2 regions of the Streptomyces sp. NPDC022910 genome follow, and region 2 is predicted to be linked to the other one. Evidence: riboswitches for the same ligand, from Rfam matches in the RefSeq annotation. Region 2 holds a riboswitch; the other holds the start of a gene.
The links. Region 2 has a riboswitch for thiamine pyrophosphate ahead of thiO (glycine oxidase ThiO). Riboswitches for the same ligand answer to the same signal wherever they lie in the genome.
Positions count from the first base shown of each region.

Region 1: it holds a riboswitch for thiamine pyrophosphate, as region 2 does, so the genes downstream of both, ACZ3TS_RS26880 (purine-cytosine permease family protein) here and thiO (glycine oxidase ThiO) in region 2, are expected to answer to the same signal.

Region 1 is NZ_JBVHHL010000032.1:23,028-37,800, forward strand. It holds gene ACZ3TS_RS26850 (thiolase family protein) at 1-41, opposite strand, end outside; gene ACZ3TS_RS26855 (WhiB family transcriptional regulator) at 193-453, shown strand; gene ACZ3TS_RS26860 (Dps family protein) at 450-932, shown strand; gene ACZ3TS_RS26865 (DUF3140 domain-containing protein) at 981-1,319, shown strand; gene ACZ3TS_RS26870 (HhH-GDP family DNA glycosylase) at 1,327-1,983, shown strand; partial or broken gene ACZ3TS_RS26875 (jacalin-like lectin) at 2,146-2,619, shown strand; TPP riboswitch at 2,711-2,805, shown strand; gene ACZ3TS_RS26880 (purine-cytosine permease family protein) at 2,797-4,191, shown strand; gene thiD (bifunctional hydroxymethylpyrimidine kinase/phosphomethylpyrimidine kinase) at 4,188-4,985, shown strand; gene ACZ3TS_RS26890 (SLC13 family permease) at 5,086-6,342, shown strand; gene gndA (NADP-dependent phosphogluconate dehydrogenase) at 6,512-7,951, shown strand; gene ACZ3TS_RS26900 (hypothetical protein) at 8,049-8,732, shown strand; gene ACZ3TS_RS26905 (ROK family protein) at 8,722-9,669, opposite strand; gene ACZ3TS_RS26910 (dipeptide ABC transporter ATP-binding protein) at 9,678-11,348, opposite strand; gene ACZ3TS_RS26915 (ABC transporter permease) at 11,345-12,223, opposite strand; gene ACZ3TS_RS26920 (ABC transporter permease) at 12,220-13,179, opposite strand; gene ACZ3TS_RS26925 (peptide ABC transporter substrate-binding protein) at 13,190-14,773, opposite strand, start outside.
Region 2 is NZ_JBVHHL010000002.1:226,729-241,501, forward strand. It holds gene ACZ3TS_RS02860 (sulfite oxidase-like oxidoreductase) at 1-55, shown strand, start outside; gene ACZ3TS_RS02865 (DUF4396 domain-containing protein) at 87-614, opposite strand; gene ACZ3TS_RS02870 (deoxyribonuclease IV) at 692-1,591, opposite strand; gene pknB (Stk1 family PASTA domain-containing Ser/Thr kinase) at 1,651-3,564, opposite strand; gene ACZ3TS_RS02880 (thiazole synthase) at 3,680-4,474, opposite strand; gene thiS (sulfur carrier protein ThiS) at 4,478-4,678, opposite strand; gene thiO (glycine oxidase ThiO) at 4,675-5,841, opposite strand; TPP riboswitch at 5,840-5,951, opposite strand; gene ACZ3TS_RS02895 (avidin-fold protein) at 6,003-6,353, shown strand; gene ACZ3TS_RS02900 (NAD(P)/FAD-dependent oxidoreductase) at 6,387-7,613, shown strand; gene ACZ3TS_RS02905 (Rv2175c family DNA-binding protein) at 8,126-8,491, shown strand; gene thiE (thiamine phosphate synthase) at 8,603-9,253, shown strand; gene metF (methylenetetrahydrofolate reductase [NAD(P)H]) at 9,400-10,323, shown strand; gene ACZ3TS_RS02920 (SCO2102 family sporulation regulator) at 10,380-11,294, shown strand; gene ACZ3TS_RS02925 (phytoene desaturase family protein) at 11,400-12,896, opposite strand; gene ACZ3TS_RS02930 (TetR/AcrR family transcriptional regulator) at 13,358-13,990, opposite strand; gene ACZ3TS_RS02935 (YhgE/Pip family protein) at 14,047-14,773, opposite strand, start outside.

The DNA.
Region 1 (14,773 bases), on a different contig from region 2:
ATCGGGGTGCGGCGGGCTGCCGCGAAGTGGACGGTACGCACGACGGAACTCCTGAGCGCCCTCGACGATAATTAGCACTGCTAGTTTTGGACTATAGACCGCCGGACGACCTCTCTGGAAGATCCCCGGCCGCCGTGCGAGGCCTGCTTGTCTCCGGGTTTCACCCCATCCGTCCCGGGCACCCGGGCGCGCATGGAGTGGTTGCGGCACGCGGCGTGCGTGGATGAGGACCCTGAGCTGTTCTTCCCCGTCGGGACGACGGGGCCGGCCCTGGTGGAGGCCGCCGGCGCCAAGCGGGTGTGCCGCCGCTGTCCGGTGATCGCCGAGTGCCTGGCCTGGGCCCTGCACACCGGACAGACGGCAGGTGTGTGGGGCGGCACCGATGAGAAGGAGCGCGCCGCACTGCTCCGGACCACGAGGAACCGACCGACGACAAGGAGAAGCACACGATGACCGTGGTGCACAGCACCCTGCCCGAGGCCGCACGGCGGGTCACCGGCAACGCCCTGCAGGAGACCCTGGTTGATCTGCTCGGTCTCTCCCTCATCGGGAAGCAGGCCCACTGGAACATCGTCGGACCGAGGTTCCGCTCGATCCACCTGCAGCTCGACGAGGTGGTGACCACGGCACGCTCGTACGCGGACACCGTGGCCGAGCGGGCGGCCGCGCTCGGCGTCCCGCCGGACGGACGGCCGGAGACCGTGTCCTCCGCCTTCGGCCTGCCGGGCGCGAAGGAGGGCTGGCTGCGCGACAACGAGGTCGTGGGGCTGATGGTGGAGTCGTTGGAGACCGCGATCGGTCGGCTGCGCAAGCGGATCGAGGACACCGAGAAGCCCGATCCGGTCACCCAGGACCTGCTGATCGGGCTCACCGCGGAGCTGGAGAAGCAGCGCTGGATGTTCGAGGCCGAGAACTGGCCGCGTAAGGACTGAAGTACACGGAGAGCGGAGCGGAACCACCGAGGGCGAGAGGAGTACGCCATGACCGACGCCCTGGAGCTGGACGCGTTGTGGGACGAGTTCCACCACGTGGTGAACATGACCTCCACGGAACTCGCGGCCTGGCTGCGGGTCCAGGACGCCGACGAGGACACCGAGCCGCTGCCCGACCAGGCCGGCCCCCCGACGGGGCGGCACCTGCTGGCGATCCTGCAGAAGCGGCGCATGGACCTCACCGACGACGACATCCGGGTGATGCGCGAGGTCGTGGAGACCGTCACGGCCCGGCAAGACCTGGAGAACGAACCCGAGGCCGAGGACGACGAGCGCCGCCACCAGTTGATGACACTCGGCCACGACCCGCTCAAACCGCCGCGGTGATGTCACCGTGAACCGCGAAGAGCGCGCGGCCCGCGTCCTCGAAGAACTCGTCAAGGAGCATGGCCGCACCTACGCCGAAGAGGCGGGCATCCGGCTCAAGGACGCGCCGCAGCCGCTCTACCGGCTGCTGCTCATGGCCATGCTCCTCAGCGCCCGCATCCGCACGTCGATCGCCCTGGCCACGGTGCGGGCGCTCCACGAGGCGGGCCTGCGGGATCCTCGTCGCATGGCCGAGGCGGACTGGCAGGAGCGTGTCGACGCGCTGGGGCGGGGCGGCTACCGGCGCTACGACGAGCGGACGGCGACCCAACTCGGCGACGGCGCGGAGCTGCTGCTGGAGCGATGGGGAGGCGACCTGCGGCGCATGCGGAAGGAGGCCGACGAGGACGTCTCCGCTCTGCACGGGCTGCTGCAGGAGATACCGGGGATGGGTCCGGCCGGCGCCGACATCTTCCTGCGCGAGGTGCAGCGGGTCTGGCCGGAGGTGGCGCCCTTTGTGGACGCCAAGGCCCTCTCCGGAGCGGAACGGCTCGGGCTGCCCAAGGACCCGGAGAAGCTGGTGGAACTCGCCAAAAGCACCGAACCGGCCGTACTGGCAGCCGCGTTGGTGCGGGCCGCCCTGGACAAGAAGGTGGCGGAGGACGTGCGGAAACGCGCCGAGTGACGGCAGTCGGGCAACGGCGGTCGCGGCCACCTCTGCCATCGGCCCCGACGGCGGTCGCGGCGGACGCTGCGGCGACCACCAGATGAAGTTTCGCCCGAACGGCAGAAAGCGCGTTCATCCACAGAGTTCGCCGCTAGGTTTTGTCATGCGCGCAACACCCCCGACCACGACCCGATCACCGCGACGTTCAGCTGGGCGCGCAACTCCGCCTTCCAGCTCAGCGACCAGTTCGGCGGGCCGCACGGCGACTACTACAACGACATCGACAGCGTCCCGGCGGCCGCCCGTGCCACGGTGATATCGCTGCGCAGCGGCTCCCGCGTCGACCGGATCGGCCTGACCCTGAGCAACGGCACCACGCTCGCCCACGGCGGCACCGGCGGTACGGCGTCGTCGCTCACGCTGGGCAGCGGCGAGTACGTGACGAGCGCGCAGCTCTGTGAAGGCCAGTACAGCGGCCGCACGAGGATCTTCTACGCGAAGTTCACGACCAGTCTCGGCCACAGTCTGGCCGGCGGAACCACGACGTCCGACTGCGTGACGCGCACGGCGCCCTCCAGCTGGCAGATCGCCGGATTCCACGGACGCTCCGGCGACGAGGCCGACAAGATCGGCTTCATCTACACCAGGCGCTGACGCGCCACGGCAGCGGGGAAGGGCCGCTGACCCATGTCGGGCAGCGGCCCTTCGTATGGCGCATCGCAGGGCTCGGGTTAGTCTTGCGGCCGTACCTGACACGGGGTGCCCCACCTGCGGGCTGAGATCACACCCGTTGAACCTGAACCAGTTCGTACTGGCGGAGGGATGTCTTTCATGCCATTGGCGCATGTATCCGGTGGGCTGCCCGCCGACGGCCGACGGGGCGTCTTCGACGGACGGATGCCCACCGCTCCCGGTGACCTCAGGGTCGAGGGGCACGGCATCGAACCGGTGCCGGAGAACAATCGCTACGGCGGCGCGGGCCGGCTGTTCACCGTGTGGTTCGCCCCGAACCTGACCATGACCGGTGTGTTCACCGGGACCATCGGCATTTCTCTCGGCCTCGACTTCACCACCGCGCTCGCCGCCGTCGTCCTGGGCACGGTGCTCGGTGCGGTGCCCACCGCCTATATGGGCACCTGGGGCAGCCGTACCGGCGCCGGTCAGCTCCCTCTGGCCCGGCTCGCGTTCGGGCGTGCGGTGGTGCTGCCCGGGGTGCTGCAGTGGCTGTCGTCGGTCGCCTGGGACGCGCTGATCGGACTGTTCGGCGGGGACGCGCTGGCGCGGCTGTGCGGCTGGCCGTTCTGGCTGGGCGTCCTGGTCATGATGCTGGGGCAGGGTGCCCTCGGGGTCCTCGGCTACGAGGCGATCCACCGGCTCCAGATCGTCATGACCTTCGTGCTCGCGGCCGCCTTCGCCCTGATCGCCGTGCGCATGCCGGAGGGCGTCCACCTCGCCACGGCGGGCAGCGCGCACGGTGCCGACCGGGTGGGCGCGTTCGTGCTGACCAGCACCATCGCGCTCAGTCTGGCGCTGTCCTGGGCCCCGTACGCCAGCGACTTCAGCCGCTATCTGCCGCGCGCCACCTCACGGTCCCGGATGTTCTGGTGCACGCTGCTCGGTCTCGTGGTGTCCTTCGTGGCCGTGCAGATCCTGGGTCTGTGGGGCGCTTCGGTGCTCACCGACCAGACGGCCGCGGGGGTGGACGAACTGCTGGGCGGGGGCACAGCGGGCGCGTTCGGGCTGCTGGCCGTGGCGCTGGCGGCGTTGTGCAGCAACGCCATGAACGACTACAGCGGGTCCCTGGCGCTGCAGACCGTCGGCGTGCGCGTGCCGCGTCCGGCGGCCGCGGCACTCGCCGCGGTGCTCGGCTTTCCGCTGGTGCTGTGGATGCACGCGGCCGACACCACGGCCCGCTTCCAGAACGTGCTGCTGTTCGTGGGCTACTGGATCCCCGGGTTCGTGGCGATCGTGGTCGTCGACTGGCTCGTGCGGCGCGGTTCCGTCACCGATCTGGCCGCAGCGACGGCCCGGCCGCGCTCCGTGTGGCCGCCGCTGCTGGCGTTCACCGGCGCCTTCGCCGCGGCGGTGCCCTTCATGGACACCGGCCTGTACGCGGGCCCGGTCGCCCACGCGCTGCACGGCGCGGACGTCTCGTACTACGTGGCGTTCCTGGTGGCCCTCGCCGTCTACGCCCCACTGCGTGTCCGAGAGGAGGGGCGGGCATGACCGCGCCGCCGCGCGTCCTGACGATCGCCGGGTCCGACTCCGGGGGCGGCGCCGGTATACAGGCCGACCTGAAGACCATGCTGGCGCTCGGCGCCCACGGGATGAGCGTCGTCACCGCGGTCACGGCGCAGAATTCCGTCGGTGTGCAGGGCGCCTGGGAGCTGCCCGTGGAGGCGGTGCGCGCCCAGTACCGCAGCGTCGTCGACGACATCGGCGTCCAGGCGGTCAAGACCGGCATGCTCGCCTCGCCCGCGCTGGTCACGACGGTGTCCGAACTGCTCGCGGACGTGGCGGCCCCGGTCGTCGTGGACCCGGTGAGCGTCTCCAAGCACGGCGACCGGCTGCTCGCCGACGACGCGCTGGAGGCCGTACGGACCCGGCTGCTGCCGCGGGCCACGGTGACCACGCCGAACCTGGACGAGGTCGCCGAGCTGACCGGCATCACGGTGACCGACGAGCCGGGCATGCGCCGTGCGGCCGCGCGGCTGCTGTCGTACGGGCCCAGATGGGTGCTCGTGAAAGGCGGTCATCTCTCCGGTGAGGCCGTTGACCTGCTGACCGACGGCCACGAGGAACACTGGCTGCGCGCTCCGCGCCACGACACCCGTCACACCCACGGCACGGGCTGCACCCTCGCCTCGGCCGTCGCCGTCGGGCTCGCGCAGGGCCTCGCGGTGCCGGAGGCGGTGCGGCGGGCCAAGGACTACGTCACGTCGGCGATCGCGGCGGGCTTCGCGCTGGGCGCCGGCATAGGGCCGGTGGACCACGGGTGGGCGCTGCGGGTGCAGGCGTGAAGGGGCACGGAACTTCGTCCGCCGCCTAGAATCGAGGTTTCACCGTCCGGCCTGATGTGATGGAGGGGCACCACCGCACCAGCTCAGGAAGGACCGAGCCCTGAACACCCCGCTCGCCGAGGCTCTCTCCATCGTCCTGCTCGTCGCCGTACTGGCCGCCGCGGTGGTGCGTCCGTTCGGGCTGCCGGAGTCGGCCGTGGCGGTTCCGGCAGCGGGAATCGCCATCGCGACCGGCGCCATCTCCCTGGATCACGCACGGGCCGAGGCCGAGCGCCTGGGCCCCGTGGTCGGCTTTCTGGCGGCCGTCCTGGTGCTGGCCCACTTCTGCGACGTGGAGGGGCTGTTCCGGGCGTGCGGCGCTTGGATGGCGCGATGGGCCGCGGGCAGTACCGGACGGCTGCTGACTGCGGTCTTCGCGCTCGCCTCGGCGATCACCGCGGTGCTCAGCCTGGACGCCACGGTCGTGCTGCTCACGCCCGTGGTGTTCGCCACGGCGGTCCGGATGGGCGCCCGTCCGAAACCCCACCTCTACGCCTGCACCCATCTGTCGAATACGGCGTCCCTCCTGCTGCCGGTCTCCAACCTCACCAACCTGCTCGCGTTCGGTGCGGCCGGGCTGAGCTTCACGCGCTTCGCCGCGCTGATGGCCCTGCCGTGGCTGGTGGCCGTCACCGCCGAGTACGTCGTCTTCCGGCGCTTCTTCCACCACGACCTGGACGCCGGAGCCACGGCCCCGGACCAGGGCGAGCCGCCGCGGCTTCCGCTGTTCGCGCTGGCGACGGTGGCCTGCACACTGGCGGGGTTCGTCATCGCTTCCGCTCTGGGTATCGACCCGGCGTGGTCGGCGCTGGCGGGGGCGCTGGTGCTGGCCGTGCGTGCACTCGTGCGGCGCCGGGCCACCCCGGTCACGGTGCTGCGTGCGGCGGCGCCGTCCTTCCTGGCGTTCGTGCTGGCCCTGGGCATCGTGGTGCGGGCGGTGGTCGACAACGGGCTCGCGGGCGCTCTCGGCCGGGTACTGCCCGACGGGACCACGCTGCCCGCCCTGCTCGGAGCCGCGGCCTTGGCGGCCCTGCTGGCCAACCTGATCAACAACCTGCCGGCCGTCCTGGTTCTGCTGCCGATGGCCGCCGCATCGGGCCCGGGCGCGGTGCTCGCCGTCCTGCTCGGCGTGAACATCGGCCCCAATCTCACCTACGCCGGCTCCCTGGCCACTCTGCTGTGGCGCCGCATCGTCCACCAGCACGAGCACACCGTCGACCTCAAGGAGTTCACCCGGCTCGGAGCGATCGCCGTACCGATCGCGCTGGCGGGCGCGGTGGTGGCGCTGTGGCTGTCCCTCCGCCTCATCGGAGCATGAAACGCCCGCCCGCCCCGGTCGGCGACGGAAGGTCCCGCTGCCTGCGCTGAGCAACTCCCGCCCCGCCGTCCGTACCTGAGCGGGACAGCGGTAGGAGCCGCACCGAGCGACATCCGCTCCGCCCGGGAGACACACGGGCGCGGCGGATCCTGGACCCAAGGAGCACAGCATGCAGGCGACCGCGCAGATCGGCGTCACCGGGCTCGCGGTGATGGGCCGCAACCTGGCCCGGAACTTCGCTCGACACGGGTACACCGTCGCCGTGCACAACCGCACCCCGACCAGAACGAAGACGCTGGTCGAGGAGTTCGGGCACGAGGGCGCGTTCGTGCCCGCCGAGACGGCCGAGGAGTTCGTGGCGGCGCTGGAGCGGCCCCGCCGCCTGATGATCATGGTGCAGGCGGGTGCAGCCACGGATGCCGTGATCGAGGAGTTCGCACCACTCCTGGAACCCGGCGACATGATCATCGACGGCGGCAACGCCCACTTCGCCGACACCCGGCGCCGTGAGCGGTCGCTGCGCGAGCGGGGCATCCACTTCGTCGGCGCGGGGGTCTCAGGCGGCGAGGAGGGCGCGCTGCACGGGCCGAGCGTCATGCCCGGCGGTTCACCGGAGTCGTATGCCTCGCTCGGGCCGATGTTCGAGAAGATCAGCGCAAAGGTGGACGGCGAGCCGTGCACCACCCACGTCGGCACCGACGGCGCCGGGCACTTCGTGAAGATGGTCCACAACGGCATCGAGTACGCCGACATGCAGCTGATCGGCGAGGCGTACGACCTGCTGCGCCAGGTGGCCGGGTTCTCCCCCGCGGCGATCGCCGAGATCTTCCGCGAGTGGAACAAGGGACGCCTCGACTCGTATCTGATCGAGATCACGGCGGAGGTGCTGTCCCATGTGGACGCCGCGACCGGCAATCCGTTCGTGGACGTCGTCGCCGACGCGGCCGGGCAGAAGGGCACCGGGCGCTGGACCGTGCAGACCGCGCTGGAGCTGGGCTCCCCGGTGACCGCCATCGCCCAGGCCACCTTCGCCCGCGCCGCTTCCGGCCAGTCCGCCCTGCGCGCCGCCTACGGGGGCCTGCCCGGCGGCACCAGCTGGGACCTGACCTCCTACGAGGCCGAGCGCTTCACCGCGCAGGTGGAACAGGCCCTGTACGCCTCGAAGGTGATCGCCTACGACCAGGGCTGGAAGATGATCCTGGACGCCGCCGACGAGTTCGGCTGGAAGATCGATCTCGGGTCGGTCGCGAAAATCTGGCGCGGCGGCTGCATCATCCGTGCGGCCTTCCTCGACCACATCCGCGCCGCGTACGCCGCCGATCCGGGTCTGGTCAGCCTGCTGTCCGACGCGGGGTTCGCGGCGGAGATCGCGGACGCCCAGGTGCCGTGGCGCGAGGTGATCGCCACCGCGGCTCGCCGGGGCGTGCCGGTGCCCGCGTTCTCCGCCGCGCTGTCGTACTACGACTCGCTGCGCGCCGACCGCCTGCCGGCCGCGCTCACCCAGGGGCAGCGCGACTACTTCGGCGCCCACACCTATCGGCGCGTCGACCGCGAGGGCAGCTTCCACACGCTCTGGGGCACGGCCGACCGCACGGAGACGGAGGCCTGAGGCCAACCACCACCGGTGCAGGAGCCGGGCTCCCGAGCAGGAGCCCGGCGCTCCCCCTTCGACGGACACTCGGGTACGTCGTACGACACTTACCCCCATGACTGACGTTCCGCAGAAGGCCAAGGTCCCCGCATGGCGGCGGCCGACCGACGGTGAGCACCGCTGGCAGGTTGCCGCGGTCATCGTGCTCATCATCGCCGCACAACTCGCGGAGCCCAGACGGTTCACCATCCACCCCCACTGGCTGCTGCCCGCAGTGGAGGGCGCCTTCCTGGCGGTGCTGCTGCTCAGCAACCCGGGCAGGATCAACCGTGAGTCCGTCGCCCTGCGGGCCGCGTCCCTGACCCTCGCGGCGGTCGCCAGCCTGGCCAACGCGTGGTCCCTGACCCTGCTCATCGCCGCTCTGCTCGCGGGGCACGAGGGGAGCTCAGCGGGCCCGCTGCTCCTCGTCGCCGCCGGTATCTGGGGCACCAACGTCGTGGTCTTCGCCCTGTGGTACTGGGAGTTCGACCGCGGCGGTCCCGTCGCACGGGCACACGCCCACCGCGCCCATCCCGACTTCCTCTTCCCCCAGATGCAGGCGCAGGAGTTGGTCAGCCGTAACTGGGAGCCGGCCTTTTTCGACTACTTGTACGTCTCCTACACCAACGCGACCGCCTTCAGCCCCACCGACACCATGCCCATGTCTCGGTGGGCCAAGCTGCTGATGCTCATGCAATCGGCCGTCTCCATCGTCACGGTCGTCCTGGTCGTGGCGCGCGCGGTGAACATCATGCGCTGACGTCCAGTACCGCCCGTGCCCGGGCCGCAGCGCCGAGGGCCACCGCGTCGCCGCCCAGGCGGGACGGCAGAGCGCGGACAGGGTGGCCGCTGACGGGAGGTTCGGCGACCAGAGCCTTATGGAGGACCGGTTCGAGCAAAGGCCAGGACCCGCTGACGCCGCCGCCGATCACGAAGGTCGAGACGTCCAGCAGGCCGGCCGTGAGCAGGATCGCGCGGGCGACGGCCGTCCCTGCGGCCTCATACACGGCGAGCGCGTCCAGGTCGCCCCGCCGTGCCGCCCCGGCGATCTCGCGGGCGGTGGACTCCCGCCCGGTGCGCTCGGCATAGCGCGCGGCGAGGGAGCGGCCGGAGGCCAGGGTCTCCAGGTGGCCTCGGCCGCCGCAGGTGCAGGGCAGGTCTCCGAAGCCGGGCACGTGGCCGATCTCGCCGGCCGCGCCGTGGGGTCCGTCGTAGAGCGCGCCGTCCAGCCACAGCGCTCCGCCGACCCCCGTGCCCAGCGTCATGCCGAGCACGTGTGCCTCGCCCGCGACGGCGCCCCGCGCCACCTCACCACGCAGGAACGCGTTGACGTCGTTGTCCAGGAACGCCGGGACACCGAAAGCCCGTTCGACCGTCGCCGTCACCGGGAAACCGGCCCAGCCGCGGAAGGAGTCGCTGGCCACCAGCACCTTCCCGGCCCGCGCGTCCACGACGCCCGCCGCGCCCACACCGACGCCGAGCAGCCGCGCAGGTGTACGGTCCAGCAGCCGTCGTAGCGCATCGAGCGCGGCGCCGACCATCGCCTCCCCGCCCTCGGCGGCAGGGGTCGGCACCCCCGCGCGGTCGACGACGTCCAGTTCCGGCGAGCACAGGACAGCCTGCGTGGTCGTACCTCCGATGTCGATTCCGGCGACAACAGCGGTCTGATGTCGGGGAGTTCGGCCCGGACCGGGCATCTCGTGCGTCACGCGGTGGCCCCCTGTCCGCCGGCGATCACGGACCCCGGGCGCTCCGTGCGGCGCCGGCGCTGGAGCACCGGATCCGGTACGGGCACGGCGGCGATGAGCCGGCGCGTGTACTCCGTCTCCGGGCGCAGGAGGGTGGTCATGGTCGGTCCCTGCTCCTCGACCCGCCCGGCCCGCAGGACGACGACCCGCTGGGCGAACCGCTGCACCACGGCCAGGTCGTGCGAGACGAACAGGCACGCGAACCCGAGCTCTTTCTGCAGTTCGCCGATGACCTCCAGCACCGTCTTCTGCACACTCACATCGAGCGCGCTGGTCGGCTCGTCCGCCACGAGCAGCCGCGGTTCGAGCACCAGGGCCCGGGCCAGGCTGACCCGCTGCCGCTGTCCCCCGGACAGCTCCCGTGGTCCCCGTCCTGCCAACTCCCCGGACAGCCTGACGAGTTCCAGCACCTCCGCGACCCGCGCCCGCCGCTCCACCGCCGTCATCCCGCGTCGGTGCACGCGCAGCGGCTCTGCCACGCACTCGGCGACACTCATCCGTGCGTCCAACGACGCCACGGGATCCTGGAGCACGACGCCCACCCCGGCCAGCAGTGCGCGGCGCGCGCGTCCCCGGGCCCGGCGCAGGTCCGTGCCGAACAGCGACACCGAGCCGGAGTCCGGCGCCACGAGACCCAGCGCGACCCGGGCCGCCGTCGACTTGCCGGACCCGGACTCGCCGACGAGGCCGACGGTCTCACCGGAGTGGACGGTCAAGGACACCTCCTGAAGTGCCTTGACGCTCCGTCGTCCCCGGCCGAAGTTCACCGAGATGTCCTGGAGCTGGACCACCGGCTCGGCGTCGGCCCGCGCCACCGGCGGCATCTCGTCGTCCTCCGGCCCGGTGACCGCCAGCCGGGGCACCGCCGCCAGCAGCCGCCGGGTGTACTCGTGCGTCGGCCGCAGCAGCACCTCGTCCACTGGACCGGTCTCCACGATCTCGCCGCGCAGCATGACGGCGACCCGGTCGGCGAAGTCGGCGACGACACCCATGTTGTGGGTGACCAGCAGCACGCCGGTGTCGGAGTCGGCGGCCAGCCCCCGCAACAGGTCGAGGATGTCGGCCTGCACGGTGACGTCCAGCGCCGTGGTCGGCTCGTCGGCGACCAGCAGACGGGGCGAGTTGGCGATCGCCATGGCGATGACCACCCGCTGCCGCTGCCCGCCCGACAGCTGGAACGGGAACGCGGACGCCCGCCGCTCCGGCTCCGGAATGCCGACCCGGCGCAGGAGTCCGACCGCCTCGTCGGCGGCCTCCTGGGCGGACACCCGCCGATGGTTGCGTATGACCTCGGCGATCTGCCTGCCGACCCGGGTCAGCGGATCGAGCGCGGTTGCGGGCTCCTGGAAGACCATGGAGGCCGTACGGCCGCGCAGTCGCGCCAGTTCCGCCTCACGGGCGCCGACGACCTGCGTCCCGTCGACCGTCACCCGCCCCGACGCCCGCGCGTTGCCGGGCAGCAGCCCCATCGCCGCGAGCGCAACCGTCGACTTGCCGGACCCTGACTCGCCGACCAGCGCGAGGGTTTCGCCGGGACGCACGTGCAGGGACACGTCGCGCACCGCCGGCACGTCGCCCGTGTCGGTCGCGAAGGTGACCGACAGGCCCTCCATGTTCAGGATGTTCATCCGCGTCCCCTGACGTCGAAGGCGTCGCGCAGCCCGTCGCCGATCGCGTTGAACGCGCATACGACGAGGATGATCGCGAGGCCCGGCGGAACGATCAGCCACCAGCGCCCGGAGTACGCGGCCGTCAGACCGGCCGACAGCATGCCGCCCCAGTCGGTCGACGGCGGCTGGACGCCCAGGCCCAGGTACGACACATAGGCGACGAGCAGGATCGCGTCGGCGACCTGGAACGTCGCCGCGACCACGATCGTCGACACCGAGTTGGGCAGGATGTGCCGCGCGATCGCGCGGCCGTGGGTGCCGCCGATCGCGCGCAGGGTGAGGACGTAGTCCCTGTTCTTGAGCGTGAGTGTTTCCGCCCGCACCAGCCGGGACGGCACCAGCCATGACACCAGCCCCAGGATGACGATCAGCCCGAGGGTGTCCGGGGTGGTGATGGCGGAGACGACCAGCAGGATGAACAGGGCGGGGATGGCGATGCCTGCGTCGACCACCCGCATCATCACCGCGTCCACCCAGCCGCCCGCATAGCCCGCGACCGCGCCCCACAGCGTGCCGATGACGGTCGCCAGGATCCCGGCCGCGAGCCCCACGAGCAGCGAGACCTTCCCGCCGTACATGAGCCGCCCCAGCTCGTCGTGTCCGACGGCGTCCGTGCCCAGCCAATGCTCCCCGCCGGGCGCGAGGTTGACCTGGGTCAGGTCCGTGTGGGTCTGGTCCGTCGAGTACAGCAGCGGGCCGACGAAGCAGAACAGCAGGAAGAGGACGACCACGACGAGCCCGGCGACCGCCAGCCGGTTGCGCGCGAAACGCCGCAGCGAGAGGCGATGACCGGAGGCCAGCTCCAGGGAGGGTGCCTGCACTACCGCGCTCATGTCCGGCCCGCCTTGACTCGGGGATCGACGATCCGCTGTACGACGTCCGCCAGCAGCGTGCCGACGACCGTCGCGACGGAGATGACGAGGACGCAGCCGAGCAGCACCGGATAGTCGGAGGACTGCGCGGCGCTCCAGAACAGAAGCCCCATTCCCGGGTAGTTGAAGAGCTGCTCGACGACGAGCGCGCCGCCGAACAGCACGGGCACGTAGTAACCAAGCATGGCGATCACGGGGGTCAGGGAGTTGCGGAACACGTGCCGCCACAGGATCGCGCGCGGGTGGGAGCCGCCGGCGCGGGCGGTCCGGACGTAGTCCTCGGCGAGGTTTTCCAGCGTGGCGGCCCGCATGTAGCGGCTGAACACGGCGACCATGGAGGCTGCCCCGGTGACGACCGGCAGCACGAGCGCGACGGGGTCCGTGAACACCTGGGCCAGCGTGTCCCCTTGGGGCGCCTGGGAGGGGAACCAGCGCAGGGTCTGGGTGAACACCAGGACCAGGACGAGGCCCAGGAAGTACACCGGCGTCGAGTAGGCGACGAAGCTCAGTGTGGTGACGACGTAGTCCACCGGCTTGTTGCGCCGCACTGCCTGCCACATACCGAGCGGGACCGCCAGCAGGAGGCCGACCAGCGCGGACAGGAGTGTCAGCACCAGGGTCTTCGGCAGGCGCTGTTCGATCAGCCGGGACACCGCCTCGTTCAGGGTGTACGAGGTGCCGAGGTCGCCGTGCAGAAGGGTGCGCAGGTAATAGACGTACTGGACAGGCAGCGGCCGGTCCAGGCCCTGGTCGTGGTTGAACGCGGCGATCTGCTGGGCCGTGGCCTGCGGGCCGAGGATCCCGCGCGCGGGACCCCCGGGCAGCGCGTGCAGCAGGCAGAACACCACGACCGTGACGATCAGGATCACCACGAGGGCCTGGAGTAGCCGCCTGGTCAGATAGAGGAAGGTGTCCATGCGGGCGGCCTCAGTCGGTCCACTTCCACTGCGCCGGGTGGAAGTTGGCGAGTGAGTCCTGCGAGAAGCCTCCCAGGCCGTTCCTGATCACCGAGATCTGGTAGACGGGCTCCGGCAGCCAGATCACCGGCAGGTCCTTGGCGAGGAGTGCGCTGTAGTCCTGGACCGCCTGGTCCGAGGTCGACGTCGTCGAGGCGGAGATGAGCTTGTCGACCTCGGGGTTGGAGTAGTTGCCGAAGTTCGAGCCGCCCTTGCTCTGGAAGAGCGAATCACCGGTCGGGAAGGCGGGGAAATACCAGCTGCCCGCCGTGCCGAAGAAGGACAGCTGCCACTTGCAGATCGCCTGCTTCGCCGTGCACTGCGGAGTCTGCGACAGCACGGAGTTGACCGGAGCGGTCCTGATCGAGAACTTGATCCCGGTCTTCGCGAGCGAGGACTGAATCGCGCTCATCATGTTGTCGGTGACCGTCGAGCCGGACTGCGACAGCACCTGCATCTCGAACTTCGCGCCCCGGCCGACGCCTTCACCGCACTGCGAGGCGCCGGTGCCGGGGTCCGTGCACACCATCACGCCGCCCTGCTCCGTCCAGCCGTGACCGGTGAGCAGCTCTCGGGCCGCCGCGGTGGAGAACGGGTACGGGTTGTTCTTCTGCGTCGGCGAGACGAAGGACGACGATTGCGCCTGCGGGACCGGACCGTACCCGGGCACCGCCGTCCCGTTGAAGATGACCTTCGCCAGGCTCGTCTGGTCGATGGACCGCTGGACCGCCTGGCGGGCGTAGAGCTGCTTGAACACGGCTCCCATCCCCGGGTTGTTGAAGTTGTACGGCATGTACGTGATCGCCCAGCCCGACCACGGCTTCACCGTGTAGCCCTGCGCGGTGAAGCGGTCCTTCTGGTCGAGGTCGCCGGCCTCGATGTAGCCGTAGTCCACGCCACCGGAACGCAGCGCGTTCTTCTCGGCGTCCGCCGTGGTGAAGGGGAGCAGGTTCACCGTCGGGATGGCGGGCTTCTCACCGCCGTCGTACTTCTTGTTGGCGGTGAGGACCACCTTCCCGGCCGTGGAGAACGACTTGACGGCATAGGGACCGCTGATCGTCTTCCACAGGGCGTCCTTCTCGTAACCGGCGATGTTCTTCGCCGCGTTGTTGAGGTACGTCCATACCTGCTTGGCGCCCGCGGCGGTGCGGTCGGCGTCGGAGACCTGGGCCGAGGCGCCGGTCCTGTCCCAGACGTGCTGCGGCAGCGGGATGATGCTCTGCAGCTCGTTGGCCAGCATCCACTGGGAGTTGTAGGCCTTGTCGAAGGCGATCGTGAAGTGGCGGTCGTCGACGGTCTTGAAGGACGTCCAGTTGTCGGGCGCCTTGCCGGGGTTGTAGCCGGCCCACTGCGCCTTGTTCGCCTTGATGAGGTTGAACCAGAACTCGACGTCCCGGGAGGTGACCGGCTTGCCGTCGCTCCAGTGCCGGTCACCAAGGGTGATCGTCACACTCTTGCCGTCGTTCGCGAAGTCGGCGGCGGTGGCGACGGATCCGGCCTTGTTCCAGGCGATCCGGCCGGTCGAGCCGTCGTAAGCGACGAGCGGCTCCCAAAG
Region 2 (14,773 bases):
GAAGGAACAGCGCTACTCGTACCAGGAGGAGCCCGGGGACGGCCCCGAGCTCTGACTCCCGGTGAACGTGCGGGTCGGCGTGCCCGTCAGTGGTGGTACCGGTGCACCACCGCGTGGCCCTTGCCGCGGCCGATCATCCACTTGTTGACGGGCGTGGTGAGGACGAAGGCGAGGACGAGCGATACCGCGAGCGAGCCCCAGAACAGCGCGTCGTCCAGGTGCGCGTCCATCGCGGACGGCCACAGCGCGATCACGCCGTTGTCGATCAGCTCCATCACGGCGATGGAGAGGGTGTCCGCGGCGAGGGCCACGCGGACGGCGGTCCGGAAGTCCACGCCCGCCCTGAGGACGCCGCGCAGGGTGAGCGAGTAGCCGAAGAAGAAGGCGAGCGCGATCGCCAGGACCATGGTCGGCCAGTTGCCCCATCCGAACGCGGTGCCGAGCACCATGCCGAGCACCTCGCCGATGGCGCACCCGGTGAGGCAGTGGAGGGTGGCCTGGGCTGCCATCGACCAGGTCACCTGGCCGATGCCATGGCCGTGCCCCTGGTCGGCGTGCTCGTGGTGGGCGTGCTCTGTGTGCGATGCGTGGTCGGTGTGCGCCTCGTGCTGCATGGCCGGCCCCCAAATGTCAGGCAGCGGTTCCTGTCACCAGACAGAACCATATACCCCCAGGGGGTATTTCTCCAGGGTCAGCCGTCCCGCAGTTTCTTCAGGCGCTCCACGTCCGCCGCGTGCCCTTCCTTGCCGCCCGGCGTCTCGATGATCAGGGGGACGCCCTCGGTGGCCGGGTGGGTCATCAGCGCGCGGAACGGGTCCTCGCCTATGTGGCCGGAGCCGATGTTCGCGTGCCGGTCCCTGTGGGCGCCGACCACGTCCTTCGAATCGTTCGCGTGGATCAGCTTGAGCCGCCCCTCGCCGACGGTGTCCACCAGGAGGTCCAGCGTCTGATGCATTCCGCTCGGCCCGGTCAGGTCGTGCCCGGCGGCGAAGACATGGCAGGTGTCGAGACAGACGCCCAGCTTGGGATGCGCGTCGAGCGCCTCGAAGTACGGCCCGAACTCCCAGGTGCGCGAGCACAGGGAGGCCCCCTGGCCCGCGGTCGACTCCAGCAGAAGGAAGGGGTCGTCGTCGTGCGTCAACTCGTCCAGCAGGGGCAGTATGTGCGCGCGCACCTGCTTCAACGCGACGGTCCGGTCCCGGCCGCCGGTGGCGCTGCCGGTGTGCACCACTACGCCCAGCGCCCCGATCGCACGGGCCCTGCGCAACGAGTGCCGCAAGGACTCCACGGACCTCTCGACGGTCGCCTCGGTGTGCGAGCCGAAATTGATCAGATACGGCGCGTGGACGTATGCCGGGATCGACTCGGCGGCACAGGCGGCCCGGAACTCCTCGTCCTGCCGTGGACTGCCGATGGGCGTCGCCCAGCCGCGCGGATTGGCGACGAAGACCTGCACGGTCTCGGCCTTGAGAGCACGTGCGTAGGTCAGCCCGACCGAGTTCAGGCCGCCGGCCACGGGGACGTGGCCGCCGATGGGGTTGCGGGAGACACCGGAGGTGCCGAGGGTGCCATGGGACTGCTGGGTTGTCACCCTTCAAGGGTGTCATGTGCACCCGGGCGCCCCTCCGGGCGGTCTTCGGGGCGTGCCCGTCAGCGGATCCGGATGGTGATCGTCGACCCCTTCGGCGCCTTGTGGCCGCCCTTCACCGACTGGTTCTTGACCGTGTCGCCGAACAGGCCCAGCAGGCCGCGGTCCTCCTCGACCTGGAAGCCCGCGTCCTCCAGGGTCTTCTTCGCGTCGTCGACGTTGTCGCCGACCACGTCCGGCACCTCGACCATCTCGCGGCCCTTGGAGATCGTCAGCGTGACCGTGTCGCCCTGGCCGACCTCCTTGCCCGCGCCCGGCGACTGCTGCGCCACCTGTCCGGCGTCGAACTCGGACGTGACCTGGGTGTCGGCGATCTTCACCTGCAGGCCCGCGTCCTGCAGCTCCGCCGTGGCGTCGTCGACGGAGGAGCCCGTGACCTCGGGGACCTCCACCGGGCTGCCCTTGCTCACGGTGAGCGCGATCGCCGAGCCGCTGTGCCGCTCGGTGCCGGCCTCCGGGTCCGTGCCCATCACGAAACCTTTGGGCACGTCCTCGCTGAACTCGCGCGTGACCATGCCCGCGACCAGGCCGTCCTTCGTCAGCAGCGCCTGCGCCTTGTCCAGCCGGTAGCCCTTCAGGTCGGGGACCTCGACCGTCTCGGGGCCGTCCGAGAGGGTCAGCGTCACCGAGTCGTTGGAACGGATCCGGGCGCCCGTCGCCGGGTCGCTGCTGATCACTGTGCCGCGCTTGACCGTGTCGCTGTAGGCGTGCTTGACCTGCTTGACCTCGAGCCCGGCCTGCTTGAGCTGCTCCCGGGCCTGAGCCTCGGTCTTCGCGAGCAGCGGGGGGACCTTGGTGAACTGGCCGGAGTTGATGTACCAGACGCCGGCGCCTATGCCGAACACCACCAGCACGGCGATGACGAGTGCGAGCAGCCCCTGCCGGGGGCGCCGGGAGCGCCCGGCGGGCTCCGGCGGCGCCATCTCCAGCCGGCTCGTGCGGTTGAGCACCACCTCGTCGTCCTCATGGACGGGGTTGACCGGGAGCAGACGCGGGATCACGCTCGTACGGTCCTCGGCGTTGTCGTGCGCCTGGGCGATGGCCCGCGGCGGTACCACGTCGAGTTGCTCGGCGGTGAGCGCGCTGCGCGCCTCGAGGACCTGGCCGAGCAGTGCCACCGCGTCCTGAGGGCGCAGCTCGGGATTGCGGGCGGTCGCCGTCGCGACCAGCTCGTCGAGCTCGAACGGCAGCCCCGGCACGGCGGCCGACGGAGGCGGCACGTCCTCGTTCAGGTGCTGGTAGAGCACCTGGGCGGGGGAGTCGCCGTGATGCGGCTTGAGGCCGGTGAGCGTCTCGTAGAGGACGACCCCGCACGCGTACACGTCGACCCGCGGGTCGGCCGTGCCCTGCTCGATCTGCTCCGGCGCGAGATAGGAGACCGTGCCGAGGACGGCGCCCGTCGTGTTCGTGACGGTGTCCACGGCCCGGACGAGACCGAAGTCGGCCACCTTGACCCGGCCGTCGTCCCCTATGAGGACGTTCTCCGGCTTCATGTCGCGGTGCACGAACCCGGCACGGTGTGCGGCGCCCAGGGCGGCCAGCACCGGCTCCAGGATGTCGAGGGCGGCGCGCGGTTGCAGCGCCCCGCGCTCGCGCAGCACGTCGCGCAGGGTGCACCCGGCGACGTACTCCATCGCGAGGTAGACGTACGACCCGTCGGTGCCCTGGTCGAAGACCTGTACGACGTTGGGATGGGCGAGGCGCGCGACCGACTTGGCCTCGCGGATGAAGCGCTCGACGAACGAACCGTCGGCGGCCAGCGCCGGGTGCATCACCTTGAGCGCGAGTACGCGGTCGAGGCGGGTGTCCACGGCCCGGTAGACCGTGGCCATCCCGCCGACCGCGATGCGCGCGTCGACGCGGTAGCGGCCGTCGAGCACCTGCCCGACGAGGGGGTCCTGAAGGGTCGTGTCCACGCAGGTGAGTCTACGAGGGCACGCCGTCGGACCCGGCCCTTCCGGTGATACCGGGGCCCGACTGCAGCGGACCTGTGACGCACGCCGCACCCGCCCGCGGGCGCGCAGGGTGGCCTCAGAAGGCGGGCCGTTCCGGGTCCAGCCGAGCCATGCCCTCCGTGGGGGACGAGGCCTCCGCGAAGTGCCGGCGGGGGATACGGCCCGAACGCCGCGCGAGCCGGCCCGCCTCGACCGCGTGCCGCATCGCCTCCGCCATCAGCACCGGCTCCTGCGCCCGGGTCACCGCCGAGGCGAGCATGACACCCGCGCACCCCAGTTCCATGGCGAGCGCCACGTCCGACGCCGTACCCGCGCCCGCGTCCAGAATGACCGGCACGCGCGCGTGCTCCACGATCAGCTGGAAGTTGTGCGGGTTGCGGATGCCGAGCCCGGAGCCGATCGGGGAGCCGAGCGGCATGATCGCGGCGCAGCCGACGTCCTCCAGCTTCCGGGCGACGACGGGGTCGTCGTTCGTGTACGGCAGCACCGTGAAACCGTCGTCGACCAGTGTCTCGGCCGCGTCCAGCAGCTCGATCGGGTCGGGCAGCAGGGTCCGCTCGTCGGCGATGACCTCCAGCTTGACGAGGTCCGTGCCGAGAGCCTCGCGCGCGAGGCGGGCGGTGAGCACCGCCTCGCCCGCCGTGAAGCAGCCCGCGGTGTTGGGCAGCACCCGGATGCCCAGCTTGTCGAGCACGGACAGGACCGATCCGTGCACCGAGGCGTCCACACGCCGCATCGCGACCGTCGTCAGCTCCGTGCCGGACGCCACCAGCGCCCGCTCCAGCACATCGAGGCTGGGCGCGCCGCCGGTGCCCATGATCAGCCGGGACGAGAAGGTCGTACCACCGAGGACGAAGGGATCGTCGGCCATGGGTCAGCCTCCTTGGACGGCGGTGAGGACCTCGACGCGGTCCCCCTCGGAGAGGGACGTCGACGGCCACTGCGCGCGCGGGACGACGGTTTCGTTGAGGGCGGCGGCCACGCCCGAGGGGGCCGCGGTGAGGGTCCGCACGACGGCGTCGAGGGCGATACCGGGAGCGACCTGGCGGCGCTCCCCGTTGACCGAGATGTTCATGCGGGCTGCTCCGTGAGTGCGGCGGCGGCGAAGCGCCGGGGAGTGAAGGGGCGGGCCTCGTCCGGGAGCGCGCCGGTGGTCAGTACGTGGGCCATGACGTCGCCGGTGACCGGGGTGAGCAGGACGCCGTTGCGGTAGTGCCCGGTGGCCAGCAGCAGACCGTCCAGCGCCGTCGGACCCAGCAGCGGGGCGTTGTCCGGGGATCCCGGGCGCAGTCCGGCCCGGGTCTCGGTGAGCGGCAGCTCGCTGATCCCGGGGACCAGCTCGTGCGCGTCGCGCAGCAGCTCGTACACCCCGCCGGCGGTGACCGTCGTGTCCCAGCCCAGCTCCTCGCTGGTGGCGCCGACGACCAGCTCGCCGTTCTCGCGCGGCACCAGGTAGACGCTGCCGCCGCGGACGACGGCACGCACGGTACGGCTCAGGAACGGCGCGTACCGCTTCGGCACGGTCAGCCGCAGCACCTGCCCCTTCACCGGGCGTACGGGTGGCAGGACCTCGTCCGGGACGCCCGCGAGCTGCCCGCTGAGGCTGCCCGCGGCCAGGACGACCTGCCCGGCGGCGAGGTCGGTGCCGTCGGCGGTCCTGACCCCGGCGGCCCGCTCCCGTACCACCGCGAGCCGCTCGGCCCACACCCGGTGGAAGACGACTCCGGCGCGTTCGCACGCCGTGACCAGGGCGCAGACGAGGCGCCGCGGGTCGATCTGGTGGTCGCCGTCGACCCTGAGCCCCCCGCGCACGCCCGGCGCGAGCATCGGCTCCAGGCGACGGCATTCGCGCCCGTTCAGCCACTCCGACGTGAGGCCGGACCGCTGCTGCAGGGCGTGCAGCTCGCGCAGGTGGGCGCGGTCGTCGGCGTCGAGTGCGACGGCGAGCGTGCCGCACCGGCGGTAGCCGAGGTCCTGGCCGGTGGCCTCGGTCAGCTCGGCGGCGAAGTCCGGGTAGCGGCGCGCGGACTCCAGGTTGAGGGCGAGCAGTGTCTGCTCCCCGTAGTGCAGTTCGGTGACGGCGGCGAGCATCCCGGCGGCCACCTGGGCCGCTCCGCCGCCGGGTTCGGGATCCACCACGGCCGTGGCGAGCCCGCGCTGCGCAGCCCGCCAGGCGGTCACCAGTCCGATGATCCCGCCCCCGACGACGAGGACGTCTGATGTGGGTACGGTCGACATGGGCGTCCAGCCCCCTCCCTTCGCCGGCATGACCCGGATCAGGTTCGTACGGTCGGAGGCCGCCAGCCTCCCTCTCAGCCCGGTGCGCCCGGGCTCCCGCGAGTGCTTTACGTTGGCCACCCTAGCCCGCGTCCGTTCGTCTCAGTAAGGGAGCCTCTTCGATGCCGCGATCGCTCGACGGTCTGGTCCTGGCCCCTCTCGCGGACCAGGCCCCAGGTCAGGTCGGAACCCGTACCCGGTTCACGTACCACGAGAAGGACGGCGAGATCTGGGCCGAGTACGCGGGCGGCGACGTCGTACGCGGTCATCTGGTGGGTACACGAGAAGGTGACCGCCTCGACTTCCGGTACGTGCAGCTCAAGACGGACGGGACCACGTCGTCCGGGCACTGTGTCTCGCAGGTGGTGGAGCTTCCCGACGGGCGTTTGCGCCTGGAGGAGTCGTGGGAGTGGGAGTCGCAGCCGGGCAGCGGAACGAGTGTTGTGGAACAGATCACTCAGCACGCCCGCTGACTGACAATCTGTCAGTTGTCTATGGTGATCAGGGTGAGCGAGCAGACGCAGGCACGGGGCGGGTCGACACGGCGCGTCGTCGTCGTGGGCGCGGGCATGGCCGGGGTGCAGACCGCTGTGGCGCTCCGGGAACAGGGGTTCCCGGGCAGCGTGACACTGATCGGCGCGGAGCCGCACCAGCCGTACGACAGGCCGCCGCTGTCCAAGGCCGTGCTGCTCGGCAAGGCCGAAGGGTCCGCCTTCGACGTCGACTTCGAGGCCCTGGAGATCGAACTCCGACTGGGCTGCGAGGTGATCGGGCTACGCCCCGACGAGCACGAGCTGGACACCGAGGAGGGGCCCGTCCCCTACGACGTCCTCGTCCTCGCGACCGGTGCCGAGCCGATCCGGTTGCCGGGCGCCGAGGGCGTGCCCGGGGTGCATCTGCTGCGCACGCTGGACGACGCCGAGCGGCTGCGGCCGGTCCTCGCCCAGCAGCACGACATCGTGGTCGTGGGCGCCGGCTGGATCGGCGCCGAGTTCGCCACCGCGGCGCGCGAGGCGGGCTGCGCGGTGACCGTGGTGGAGGCCGCGGACCGCCCCCTCGCGGGGGCGCTGCCCGAGGAGGTGGCCGCGCGCATGACGGCCTGGTACGCGGACAGCGGCGCCGAGCTGCGCACCCACGCGCGCGTGGAGCGCGTCGAGCCGGGGGCGGTGGTGCTCGACGACGGCTCGCGGGTGCCGGCGGGCGCGGTGGTCGTAGGCATCGGAGCGCGTCCGGCCACGGCGTGGCTCGCCGGCTCGGGCATCGCCCTCGGCGTCCACGGTGAGGTGCTGGCCGACGACCATCTGCGTACCTCTGTACCGGACGTGTACGCGGTCGGTGACTGTGCGTCCTTCCCGTCGGGGCGCTACGAGGAGCGCCTGCTGGTCCACCACTGGGACAACGCCCTGCAGGGCCCCCGCACGGTGGCAGCGAACATCATCGGGGAGACGTCGGTGGCGTACGACCCGGTGCCGTACTTCTGGTCGGAGCAGTTCGGCCGCTTCGTCCAGTACGTGGGCCACCATGCGGCCGCCGACACGACGGTATGGCGCGGAGACCCGGAGGGCGCGGCCTGGTCGGTGTGCTGGCTGCGCTCGGACCGCCTGGTCGCCCTCCTGGCGGTGGGCCGGCCCCGGGACCTGGCCCAGGGCCGCCGCCTGATCGAATCAGGCACCCCCATGGATCCGGACCTCCTGTCGGACGCGTCACGCCCTCTGAAGGAGGCGACGGCGTAACGGGCCACTCCGTCACCGACCGCCGCGAGGGTGACCGGCCCGATGGCGCGGTCGGCATCCCGTTCCCGGCGCGTGGGGAGTCAGCCGACGGCGCCTGGGCATGCCACCCCGCGGCTCATGGGACGTGTCCGTCGGAGACACACGGCGGCGCCGGAGGCACCCCCAACCGCCGCTTCCGCTTCCGCCCCGGAGACAACCGTCCCCGCCGGCGCGGCCGACGGCGGGCGACTTGCCTGTCTGGAGGCGCACCGTGGTGCCGGGCGGGGTGCGTTGCGCCGGTTCACTGCTCCCGCCGGAGGACACGGCGCGCCGGTTCACCCGTCCCGCCGGAGGCCCGCGGCGTGCTGGACCGGGGGTGTCGCCGCAGGCGATGGGCTGTGCCCCTGAAGCAGCCGACCCCCGTCGGAGGCACCCCCGTACAGCCGCCATCGCTTCCGCCGCCGGAGGCAACCGTCACCGCGCCGGAGGCGCCCCGCTTCCGACTGTCAGTCCGGGATGGCACGCTTGATCCCGTGACCGAGATTGACGCAAAGATCGATGCTCTCGTCCCTGCCTGGCTCACCCTCCCCGACATCGCCGAAGCGCTCGGCGTCGAGGTGACCCGCGTGCGGCAGCTGGTCAAGGAGGGCCAGCTCATCGCCGTACGCCGTGGTGAGAACCGGGCGCTGCACGTCCCCGCCGCCTTCATCGACGGGGACAAGGTCGTCAAGGGCCTGTCCGGCACCCTGACGCTCCTGCGGGACGACGGCTTCACGGTCGAAGAGATGATCGAGTGGCTCTTCACCCCGGACCCGACCCTGCCCGGCACCCCCGCGCAGGCCCTCAGCGAGAATCGCGGCACGGAGGTGAAGCGCCGCGCGCAGGCGCTCGCCGTCTGATCCGATCCGAGAACAACCGTCCCGGTGTACGGGCCGCGGTCCACGGGCCACGGCCTTCGGGCCACCGCGCCCGCCGCGGCCCGTACGCCACCGACCCCCGGGGGACCCACCGTGCCCGACACCGCCCGCACCGCCCGGCTCGCCGACGCCCGCGTCTATCTGTGCACGGACGCCCGCAAGCGCCAGGGCGACCTCGTCGCGTTCCTCGACGCGGTCCTGGCCGGCGGCGTCGACATCGTGCAGCTGCGTGACAAGGGCATGGAGGCCGCCGAGGAGCTGGAGCACCTCCAGGTCTTCGCCGACGCCTGCGCCCGCCACGGCAAGCTGCTGGCGGTGAACGACCGCGCCGACGTCGCCCACGCCGCCGCCTCCGACGTCCTGCACCTCGGCCAGGGCGACCTTCCCGTCCCGGCGGCCCGCGCCGTCCTCGGCGACGACGTCCTCATAGGGCGCTCCACGCACTCCGAGACGGAGGCGGAGGCCGCCGCCGTCCAGCAGGGCGTGGACTACTTCTGCACGGGTCCCTGCTGGCCCACCCCCACCAAGCCCGGCCGCCCCGCCCCCGGCCTCGGCCTGGTCCGCCACACCGCCGCCCTCGGCACCGACCGCCCCTGGTTCGCCATCGGCGGCATCGACCTGGGCAACCTGGACGAGGTCCTGGAGGCCGGTGCTCGCCGCGTCGTGGTCGTGCGCGCGATCACGGCGGCGGACGACCCGGGCGCGGCGGCGGCCGAGTTCGCGAAGCGGCTGCGCGCTGCCTGAGACCCCGTCGTCGAACTCCCGCCTGCCGGGCGACGACAGGGCCCAGCGCGACCGGTTCTGTCCGATAGGTGGACAGCAAGTCGACAATTCGGGCAAATTTCCGGCATCCGGTTGGGGGACCGCCGCCCCCTGGCTAACCTGCGACTATGGCCCTCGGAACCGCATCGACCAGGACTGATCGCGCACGGACCGTGCGTGACATCCTTGCCACCGGCAAGACGACGTACTCGTTCGAGTTCTCGGCGCCGAAGACCCCCAAGGGCGAGCGGAACCTGTGGAGCGCGCTGAGGAGGGTCGAGGCGGTCGCCCCGGACTTCGTCTCCGTGACGTACGGCGCGGGTGGCTCCACCCGCGCGGGCACGGTCAAGGAGACCGAGCAGATCGTCGCCGACACGACGCTCACCCCGGTCGCCCACCTCACCGCGGTCAACCACTCCGTCGCGGAGCTGCGCAACATCATCGGCCAGTACGCGGACGCCGGGATCCGCAACATGCTCGCCGTCCGCGGCGACCCGCCCGGCGATCCCATGGGCGAGTGGGTCGCGCATCCCGACGGTCTGGCCTACGCGGCCGACCTCGTCCGGCTCATCAAGGAGTCGGGCGACTTCTGCGTGGGCGTGGCCGCCTTCCCCGAGATGCACCCGCGCTCCGAGGACTGCGACACGGACGTCGCGCACTTTGTCGACAAGTGCCGGGCCGGCGCCGACTACGCGATCACACAGATGTTCTTCCAGCCGGAGTCGTATCTGCGGCTGCGTGACCGGGTCGCCGCCGCGGGCTGTGCGACCCCGGTCATTCCCGAGGTCATGCCCGTGACCAGCGTGCGGATGCTTCAGCGGCTGCCGCAGCTCAGCAACGCCGCGATCCCCTCCGGCCTGGAAGAGCGGATCCTCACAGCGAAAGACGATCCGGCGGCTGTACGCTCGATCGGGATCGAGTTCGCCACGGAGTTCTGCTCGAGGCTGCTGGCCGAGGGAGTCCCCGGACTTCACTTCATTACACTCAACAACTCCACGGCGACGCTGGAGATCTACGAAAATCTGGGCCTGCACCATCCGCAGCGGGCCTAGACCAGCCGCACCGGCATACGACACACTGCGTAGCGGCCACTGGGAGAGGGGCGTACATGGGCTGGACGGTCCTCTACATCGCGTTCGGCATCGTCGCGCTGTGGCTGCTCGGTGAGGTGCTGCTGCAGTACAAGGCGCGCCTGCGCTGGCGACTGCTCGCCTTCGTCGGCTTCCTCGGCGTCGTGTTCGGCGTGCTGATCCCCTCCGTGGTGGTCATCGGGCTCGGTGCGGCCGCGTTCGCGGTCGGACAGACCTACGTCACCCTGTCGTTCCGCCGCGGCTTCGCGGCCGGCTGGGCGGTCGGCAACCGCGCCCGCGACGAGGACGAGGGCGACAGCAAGCGCCGCCGGGGCGAGTCGGCCCACCAGGAGCCGGAGCCGGAGGTCTCCGACCTCGAGACGACGGCTGCCGGAACGTACCGACAGGACGACGCGTACGACGACCACGACAACGTCTTCGCCCAGCAGCAGCCGATGGAGACCGTGGCCGAGGCGACCGCCGTGTACGCGCCTCAGCCCCTGCCCGAGGACACCGGTTCCTACGGCGTCTACACCGAGGAGACGTACGCCGCCGCGACCGACGCGTCCTACGCCGGCGTCGGCCAGCCCCAGGACCAGCAGGCCTACGCGTACGACGGCTACTCCGGATACGGCCAGCAGCAGTACGGCTACGACAACGGCCAGCAGCAGTACGCCGCCTACTCCGACCAGTACTACGGCGCGCAGACGTACGACAGCGGCTCGTACGACCCCAGCTACGGCGGCCAGCAGCAGTACGGTCAGCAGGCGTACGGCCAGGAGCAGTACGCCACCGGCACCTACGGGGAGACCCCGCCCGGCGGTGTCTGGGTTCCCCAACAGCGCACCACCGAGGACGCGTTCAGCGGTGAACTCCCGCCGGAGCAGCCGTACCCGTACCAGGGCGACGGCACCGCGCAGGGGCACGGCTACGACGAGCAGTACCGCTTCTGAGCGACCGCGCCCACGACGACCGAGAGGCCCGGTGCCGAGCACCGGGCCCTGTCGCATGCCGGCGCGCCTCGCTGCGCTTGCGCGGCCACCGGCTCTCCGGCGCTCTCACTGCGAGCCCCGGAAGTCAGGTCCCTCCACGATCAGTCCGGCCACCAAGGCGCCCGACATGCCGGCGTGAGGGAGACCGCCGCCGGGGTGGGACCAGCCGCCGACCGTGAACAGGCCCGCCACGCGCGTGCTGTTGGACGGCTGCAGCAGACGGCCGCCCGCCGCGGCCAGGGCCGGTGCCGGGACCGCGCCCCCGGGCGCGCCGGTGTCCTCGGCGATGTCGGCCGGGGTGCGCACCTCGTGCCACAGGACACGGTCGCCGAGACCCGGTATCGCGCGCTCGGCGGCCGAGACGATCCGCTCCACGTCCGACTCGGACGCGGTCAGACCCGAAGGCACCGTGACCGTCAGCGTGACCGCCTCATGCCCGGTATCGGGCACCAGCGCGGGGTCGTCAGGGCGCAGCACGGTCACCGTCGGAGCGGCTACAAGCCCGGCGGACTCGCCGAAGAGCCGACCCAACTCGCCCTCGCGGTCGGTGGTGTGGACCACCGTCCGGTGCGCGACACCCTCCGGCCGACTGCCGCGCAGGGCCAGCAGAACCGTCAGCCGGCTCGGCATCGCGCGCTGCGCGGCGACCTCGCCTGCTCTCCGCGCGGCGGCCGTTCCCGGTAGCAGAGCGTCCAGCACACCGGGAGCGACCCCGGCCACCACATGGTCCGCCTCCGTCACGGACCCGTCCGCCAACTCCACCCCCGCCGCCCGGCCGTCCTTCTCGACGATCCCGGTGACCTCGGCTCCGAAGACGAACTCCACCCTCCGGGCCACGCACCGCTCGTACACGGCGCGCGCCAACTCCCGCATCCCGCCGCGCACGTACCAGATGCCGAAGGCGTGCTCCATGTACGGCAACACCGCCGCGCTCGCAGGGACGGTCCGGGGGTCCAGGCCATAGGCCAGGGCGTGACTCTCCAGGAGGGCCGCCAGCCGCGCCTCGCGCAGCTCCCACGCGCCGATCTCGGCGAGCGTGCCGGCCCGCCGAGTGCGCAGCAGCTTCTTGTGCGGCACCGCCGGATACGGCTCGCGCTCGGCGAGTACCTGCCAGTCGGGCCACAGCGGCTCCTCCAGGAGCGGCCGGCGGGTACGGTCCCAGGCCTCGCGGGCGCGCACCAGGAAGTCGCCCCAGCGCTCGCCCGTGCCCGCACCGAGCGCAGCGTTCAGCGCGGACACGGCGCCGGCGCGCGACGCGTTCGGCAGCGACACCTCCGTGCCGTCCGCGAAGACATGCCGTGACGACGGGTCCACCTGGACCAGCTCGACACAGTCCTCCAGCGGCTTCTTGCCGGTCTTGACGAACAGATCGCGGTAGACCGCGGGCAGCGGCAGCAGGCCCGGGCCGGTGTCGAAGGCGAAGCGGTCGCGCGTGAAACGGCGCACCGCGCCGCCGTACGTCTCCGTGCGCTCGTACACCACCACCCGGTGGCCCGCGACGGCCAGCCGGGCAGCGGCCGCCATCGCGCCCGTCCCGGCGCCGATCACCGCAATCCGTGCCATGTCGGTGACTTTATCGGCCGCCGCCGACAATCCGGCCGCGGGCCTGTGACCAGCGCTTCCTCAGGCTGTGGAACCGTCCTCGCCCGGGCGGGGGAGTACCCGCACGGAGGCGATCGTCACCAGGGGGCATCACTGCGCCCTGGGGGTGAGTGCGCAGGAGTGAGTATCCGTACCTAGTCCATGAGATGAGTACCCGCGCGGATGGGGCCCGACCTGCGGAAACGAGAGAGTGGAGACACGGAAAGGGGTACGGCTCCGGCACCGCCGACACGGGGCGGCGGAACGGTGCCCGCCCTTGGCCGCTCCTTCCGTCGGCGTGGTTCGGCGGAAGCGAGTCACGGGGGGACCCGGGGGAATGACCGAACGGGGGTCCGAACGGGGGAGCACGACGGAGCGCCGGTTCCTGGCGGCCCGCGGGGGACGCGGCCGCCACGGACCGGCGCTTTCGTCTGACTGCGACCCTACCGGCTGCCGCTCACACGCCCCTGGAGCAGCCGCGAGAGCGCCGCGTGGACGTCGTCCAGGGAGCGCTCCGGCTGGAACGACTGCCAGTCAAGGGCCGCCACCAGAACCATGCCGACAAGCGCGGCCGCCGTCAGCGGGACGTCGATCTCCTCACTGAACTCGCCGTTCGCCACGCCCTCGCGCAGCACGTCCTCGATGGCCGCGACGACCTGCTGCCGGACCACCATGAGCGTGGACTGCCAGGCCCGGTTGGTGCGCCAGAGCTCGGCCACGTACAGCTGCGTGAAGGCCGGGTAGCGGGCGATGAAGCCGAGGCCCGCGCGGATCATCGCGTCGAGGGCGTCCACCTTGGTGCCGCCGGCCAGATCGGTCTGCTCGGCCGCCTCCCGGAGGGACGCGGTGAGCAGTCCCACGCCGTGCCGCAGCAGCTCCTCGAAGAGAACGGACTTGCTCGCGAAGTTGTAGTAGACCGTGCCCTTGGCGACCCCGGCCCGCTCGGCGATCTCGTCGACGGTGGTGGCGGAGAAGCCCTGCTCCGCGATGAGGGTGACGGCCGCCTCGTAAAGCTTTTGCCGGGTTGCCTCGCGACGGGTCGAGCCGCCTGCCGGGCCGGCGCTGCTGCGTTCCATGACGTTGATTGTCACAGCAGAGAACGGGTCGGACGGCACAGGGCCGACTGCGCCGGTCACAGGTTCAGCTCCGGGTGCAGCCGGTCGAGGGTCCACACCTGCCTGCGGCGGGCCGACAGGGCGGTGAGGGCGAGAGCCCCCGCGGTGAACGCCACGAGCACGGCGCACGCCTGCCACACCGGCCCGAGACCGCCGCCCGTGATGAGCCTCCTGAGGGCCTCGACGACGTAACTCATCGGCAGGAAGGGGTGGATCGCGTTGAAGAAGCCCGGACTGGTCTGTACGGGGTAGGTGCCGCCCGCGGACGTCAGCTGGAACATCAGCAGAGCGAGCACCAGAATGCGGCCCGCTGCTCCGAAGCGCGCGTTCAGCCACTGGACGAGCGCCGCGAAGCACGCCGCCACCAGGAACAGGAAGCCGACCGTCCCGGCCGCGCGTGCCATCTGCAGGCCGATGGCCCAGTGCAGCACCGCCATGAGGGCGGCCGTCTGCAGCACGCCCACGGCGGCCACCGGCAGCCAGCCCGCCAGCGCGATCCGCCAGGCCGAGGCGCCTGCGGCGAGCGCGCGCCGGTTCAGTGGCGGGATCAGCATGTACGCCACCATCGCGCCCACCCAGAGGGACAGCGGGATGAAGTAGGGGGCGAAGCCGGTGCCGTAGTTGGGCGCCTTGTGCAGGTCCCGGGAGGCGAGCTGCACCGGGTCGGACATGACCCGGGTGCGCACGTCGCGGTCCTGCTCGTCGTAGTCGGGGATCTTCCCGGCGCCGCCGTGCAGTTTGCCG